2 linked regions of the Mariniflexile sp. TRM1-10 genome follow. The protein of the gene in region 1 interacts with the protein of each later gene in a pairwise test. Links are inferred from orthologs where the notes say so. Each region holds a gene or a part of one and is shown on either strand. Other genes may lie near its edges. The genes, in order: ruvA and ruvC.

The links.
Region 2: the proteins of ruvA (region 1) and ruvC interact in binary tests that used the Escherichia coli proteins (3 or more experiments, as listed by UniProt). The link is inferred for Mariniflexile sp. TRM1-10 from one-to-one orthologs.

What each region holds. Positions count from the first base shown.
Region 1 is NZ_CP022985.1:2,264,758-2,268,055, forward strand. What follows is about bases 31-2,989. They hold ruvA (Holliday junction branch migration protein RuvA), read left to right. Parts: upstream 31-1,198; coding sequence 1,199-1,780; downstream 1,781-2,989. Other genes in these bases: CJ739_RS09660 (NADP-dependent malic enzyme), read left to right, coding at 31-1,147; sov (T9SS outer membrane translocon Sov/SprA), read left to right, coding at 1,787-2,989. In the rest of the region: more of CJ739_RS09660, read left to right, coding at 1-30; more of sov, read left to right, coding at 2,990-3,298. UniProt on the Escherichia coli protein: The RuvA-RuvB-RuvC complex processes Holliday junction (HJ) DNA during genetic recombination and DNA repair.
Region 2 is NZ_CP022985.1:1,259,113-1,262,224, reverse strand. Bases 101-2,873 are described here. They hold ruvC (crossover junction endodeoxyribonuclease RuvC), read left to right. Parts: upstream 101-1,076; coding sequence 1,077-1,670; downstream 1,671-2,873. Other genes in these bases: hemW (radical SAM family heme chaperone HemW), read left to right, coding at 1,667-2,863; CJ739_RS05380 (lysylphosphatidylglycerol synthase domain-containing protein), read right to left, coding at 101-1,019. Also shown: CJ739_RS05385 (glycosyltransferase family 2 protein), read right to left, coding at 1-54; more of CJ739_RS05380, read right to left, coding at 51-100; CJ739_RS05365 (cyclase family protein), read left to right, coding at 2,912-3,112.

The sequences.
Region 1 (3,298 bases):
CCGTTTAATTGCCGAAGTACCACCAGCTGTAGCTAAAGCGGCTATGGAAAGTGGTGTTGCCCAAGAACCCATTCTAGATTGGGAAAAATATAAAGATGAATTAAGAGAGCGCTTAGGGAATGATAACAAACTTATAAGATTGTTGTTTAACCGTGCAAAACTGGATCCTAAACGTGTTGTTTATGCCGAAGCAGACCAACTTGCAGTTATAAAAGCAGCTCAAATAGTTTATGAAGAAGGTATTGCGATTCCCATTTTATTAGGGAGAGTTGAAACCATTAAAGAATTGATGGCTGAAATTGAATTTGATGCTGAAGATATACTTATAATAGATCCAAAAACCGAAGAAGAAAACGATAGAAAAAACAAGTATGCCAAAGAGTATTGGGAGCAACGCAAACGTCGTGGCGTGACCTATTATTCGGCGCAACGTTTAATGCGGGAGCGCAACTATTTTGCGGCAATGATGGTAAATGAAGGTGATGCCGATGCCTTAATTTCAGGATATTCCAGAAACTATCCAACGGTTGTAAAGCCTATGTTAGAGCTTATAGGTATGGCAAAAGGCACATCGCGTGTGGCAACTACCAATGTCATGATGACCAAGCGTGGTCCCATGTTTTTAAGTGATACATCTATAAATATAAACCCAACTTCGAGGGAATTAACCAAGATTGCACAAATGACCTCTCAAGTAGTTAAAATGTTTGGGATGGATCCGGTTATGGCAATGATTTCTTATTCAAATTTTGGTTCATCTTCCTACGAAAATGCAACAAAAGTACGTGATGCCGTAGCGCATTTACACCGTTATTATCCCGATATGGTTGTAGATGGCGAGTTACAAACAGACTTTGCTTTAAATGCTGAAATGCTTCAAGAAAAATTTCCGTTTTCAAAATTGGTTGGTAAAAAAGTAAATACTTTGATTTTTCCAAATTTAGATTCGGCAAATATCACCTATAAATTATTAAAAGAATTAAACGAAGCGGTATCTATTGGCCCCATCATGATGGGTATGCGTAAGCCAGTGCACATTCTTCAATTGGGTGCTAATGTAGATGAAATAGTGAACATGACAGCCATTGCAGTAATTGATGCACAGCAAAAGGAAAAGTTAGAATTGGAAAAGGGAAACTCTAAGTAATTCTGTTGAAAATAAATTTATTACATTTGGTCGATTAACGAATTGCTATAAATGATCACACATATTCAAGGAAAACTTGTAGAGAAAAACCCAACAGATGTTGTTATCGATTGTAATGGTGTTGGCTACATGCTAAACATTTCGTTGCATACTTACTCTCAAATTGTTGATAATGAACATTTAAAATTATTCACACATCTTCAAGTTAAAGAAGATTCACATACGCTTTATGGTTTTTCATCATTAGCAGAGCGTGAAATTTTCAGGTTATTAATTTCAGTCAGTGGTATTGGCGCTAGTATTGCCCGTACCATGCTATCTTCATTAACGCCAAAACAAGTGATAGAAGGTATCGCTAGTAGCGATGTGGCTTTAATACAGGGTATTAAAGGTATTGGCGCAAAAACAGCACAGCGAGTTATTATAGATTTAAAAGATAAAGTTTTGAAGATTTATGATATTGATGAAGTTTCTGTTTCTAAAGGCAATACGAATAAAGATGAAGCGTTATCTGCTTTAGAAGTGCTTGGTTTTGTGAGAAAACAAGCGGAACGTGCTGTGGAGAAAATTATTATGGCACAACCAGACGCCACTGTAGAGACCATTATTAAACAAGCATTAAAAAATTTATAATAGATTTTGAATATAACCAACCTTAATTTTTATAAATCCTTTAAAGAATGTCATGCTGAGCGCAGTCGAAGCACGTTTTTAATTATTGTGTTTTTATTTTCTGTAGCAGCTTGGTCGCAAGAACCTACAGCTCAAGATTCGGTTAAAACAGGGTTTGATTTAGGAAGTATTAAAACACCGGACCCTAATAGTATTGAGTCTAAATATACATATGACGCTACAACAAATCGTTATATTTATACTGAAAAAATAGGTAGTTTTAATATCAATTACCCCGTTATTTTAACACCTAAAGAATATTACGAATTAGTAGCAAGAGAAAGTGTAAAAGAATATTATAAAGAAAAAATAAGTGCCTTTGACGGTAAAAAAGAGGGCGCCGATGAAGCTCAAAAAAACCTATTGCCCGAGTTTTATGTGAAATCTGATTTTTTTGAATCTATTTTTGGAAGCAATACCATTGAAGTAGTGCCACAAGGCTCTGTGGAAATGGATTTAGGGATGCTGTTTTCAAAACAAGACAATCCGTCATTTTCGCCAAGGAACCGAAGCAATTTCACCTTCGATTTTGACCAACGTATCAGTTTAAGTTTGATGGGCAAAGTAGGAACGCGTCTTCAAGTAACCGCCAATTACGATACACAATCTACCTTCGATTTTCAAAATCTTATAAAATTAGAATACACACCAACTGAAGACGATATCATTCAAAAAATAGAAGTTGGTAACGTAAGCATGCCATTAAACAGCAGTTTAATTACTGGTGCGCAAAGTTTATTTGGTGTAAAGGCCCAATTACAATTTGGAAAAACAACCGTAACAGGGGTGTTTTCTGAGCAAAAATCACAAGGCAATACCGTAGTGGCACAAGGTGGTGGTACTTTAGAAGAATTTGAATTGTTCATTAGAGATTATGATGAAAATCGCCATTTCTTCCTAGCACAATATTTTAGGGATACTTACGATAAAGCCTTATCGACCTATCCGTATATTAATAATGGCGGACTTCAAATAACAAGACTTGAAGTTTGGGTTACCAACAGAAGCAACAGAACCGAAAATGTTAGAAACGTGGTGGCGTTGCAAGATATAGGCGAGTCCGATCCAGAAAAAGTGGGTTCTGCCGTTACCATTTTTGCAGCACCAACAGCATATCCCAACAATGAAAATAATGCCTTCGATCCCACCAATGTAGGAGGCGCAGGGTCTCAACTTACAGATGCTATTAGAGATGTGGCTACCGTACAAAATGGTATAACCGTACCAAATGTGCGAGAAGGCTTTGATTATGCCAAGTTAGAAAACGCCCGAAAGTTAATAAACGGACAAGAATATATTTTAAATACCCAATTAGGGTATATTTCGTTAAACCAACGATTGAATAACGATGAGGTTTTAGCCGTGGCATTTCAATATACCTTAGGCGGGCAAGTGTACCAAGTAGGTGAGTTTGCCAACGATGGTGTAGATGCAACCAATGTAACAACCAATGGGTCGGGACAAGTAACAAACGTGGTT
Region 2 (3,112 bases), 1.0 Mb from region 1 along the record:
ACTTCCTATAATAAGCAAATAAAGTATAGTAATGGTAATGCTAATTATAGTCATAAGTCGTCTTCAGGAAATTTAAAATTCAATACAAAATAGCTTCCCAAAATGCTTGGAAATACAAAATTAAAAATCCACATCAGGGTAACAATGCATAAAACGGTAAAAGCATTTACCCCAACAAAGCTAAATAAGTAAACTGCAACACTTCCTTTTATAAGGACATCAAAGACAAAAATAGAAGGTATTATAGATGCCAATAAATACATGGAGGTGATGATACTCATAGCATGCAGATAGGAGATGTGGATTCCGAAAATAGTGAGTAAATAGTAAAATTGAAATGAAAATATAAGATACCGTAGCAACGATAAGCAAAACCCAATAGCTATAAGTTTCTTCGGGTATTTTAAAATGAATGTCTTCATTTTTTCTAATGAAAACCCTTTGATGCTTAACTTGGTTTTGCGTAATATAAAAATCACCAAAGCGGTACTAAATGCTATAATTAGTATGAATTGGAATAGCTTCGGATAAGCTAATGCTATATGGTATTTCGACACAAAAAAGCTAAATCCAATAACCCCTAAAATGGTAGTAACCCCCATTTGTAAAAGATTGCTAAGTAGATTGATTAGCAGTATGCATTTTCTGAAATCTTTAGTATAATAAATGGCTTTGGCACCATATTCACCAATTCTGTTTGGTGTAAGCAAGGATGCGGTTAAGGCGCCTAAACTTTGTTCGGAGGCATTTTTAAGAGTGATTTTTTTGGTAGGAGATACTAATTTTTGCCATTTCAAAATTTCGAAAAACCAGTTAAAACCAGTTAAAACCGCTAAAAAAATGATGGTTTTTAATGAAAAAATACCATTTTTATTCAAAAAACCAATAAAAGTATAGAATTCTAAAACGTTGTTATTGGTTAATTTTTGATGTATAAAATAAAATGCGGCAACAACAGTACTTATTTTAATAAGCACAAAAAAGAATTGTTTAGTTTTGTATGGCAACGTGTAAATCATAAACTCAAGCTGCAAATTAAACCAATATTCTGTTATCATATCAAATAGGACGCATTAATGGGCAAAGAAAAAATTATTTTAGGGATTGACCCTGGGACTACCATTATGGGGTTCGGACTCATTAAGGTGGTAGGTAAAACCATGACTTTTTTGCAACTTAATGAACTCGATTTAAAAAAGTATGATGACCATTACCTAAAGCTAAAACTCATTTTTGAACGTACCATAGAACTAATAGATACGCATCACCCCGACGAAATTGCCATTGAAGCACCTTTTTTTGGAAAGAATGTACAGAGTATGTTAAAGCTTGGTCGAGCACAAGGTGTGGCTATGGCTGCGGGTTTGAGTAGGGAAGTCCCAATTACCGAATATTCACCAAAAAAAATAAAGATGGCGATAACCGGTAACGGAAATGCCAGTAAAGAGCAAGTAGCAAAAATGCTTCAAAGTCTACTAAATCTTAAAACGTTACCCAAAAATCTAGATGCCACCGATGGTTTGGCGGCAGCAGTTTGCCATTTTTATAATGAAGGTAAAGTGGAAATTGGTAAAAGTTATTCGGGATGGGCAAGTTTTGTTAAGCAAAATGAAAGTCGAGTAAAAATTCCCCTAAATCCCAAAGGAGGAATAAAAAGTGCAAAGAAATGAGTTCGAGTATGGGTTCCTCCCTTTTGGAGAGGTTTGGAGGGGAATTAGGTATCTACATACATATCCCTTTTTGCAAACAAGCTTGTCACTATTGCGATTTTCATTTTTCTACCTCTCTGAAAAAGAAAAGCGAATTGGTAAACGCATTGGTTAAAGAGTTGCAATTACGAAAAGACGAATTTAAAAACACAACCGTTGAAACCATTTATTTTGGAGGCGGCACGCCATCATTATTGACGATTGACGAATTACGATTGTTGATTGATGAAGTATATAAAAATTACAGCGTAGCTGAGAATCCAGAAATTACTTTAGAAGCCAATCCAGATGATTTAGTGTCTATTCGAGCGCAGTCGAAAACTATTTTTGAAGAGTATAAAAGTGTTGGGATAAACCGTCTTTCTATCGGTATCCAATCATTCTTTGAAGCTGATTTAAAGCTTATGAATCGTGCTCACAATGCCGAAGAAGCAAAAAATTGTTTGCAAGAAGCAACAAAATATTTTAAGAATATTTCAATAGATTTAATTTACGGAATTCCAGGTTTGACTAACGAAAACTGGATAAAAAACATAGAAACTGTTTTAAGTTTTGACATCCCGCATATTTCAAGTTATGCCTTAACCGTAGAGCCTAAAACAGCTTTAGATACGTTTATTAAAAAAGGGCTTGTTAAAAATGTTGATGATGATTTAGCACAACAACAGTTTCATATATTAATTGAAAAACTGGAAGCTTCAGGTTTTGTGCATTATGAACTATCAAACTTTGGCAAACCCAATTATTTCAGTAAAAATAATTCGGCGTATTGGCAGGGAAAACCATATTTAGGCATTGGACCTTCAGCGCATTCATTTAACGGAAATGAACGGGGTTGGAATGTGCAAAACAATTCAAAATATATTAAAGCTATAGAGCAAAGCATACTTCCTATCGAAATCGAAATTCTGTCAATAACCGATAAATATAACGAGTACGTTATGACGGGTTTACGAACCCTTTGGGGTGTTTCTTTAGAAAAAGTGGAGCGAGATTTTGGTGAAAACTATAAAATTTATCTCTTGGAACAAGCAGAAAAACATATTTTAGAACATTTATTGTATCTTGATGAAGGCAAACTACTGGTCACTAAAAAAGGGAAATTTTTGAGTGATGGTATTGCCTCCGATTTATTTATGTTGAATTTAAGTTAATTTCTATCAGGGTTTCAAACTTTGATAGGGGTCATAAGAAAAAAAATAATGAAAGCAACCATAAAATATCAATCAAACACCTATCAAATAGATTTATCTAAACCGCTTGATATTTCTATTCCGCTAAAAGCTTCAAAAAACAACGTGAATGCCTGGTATTTGGATGAACCTAGAATAGAGCCTGTTAAAAATGGGGATTGGGTTGGTAGTCTAAAGGAAGGCGCATCGGTTAATTTTAATAATATTTAT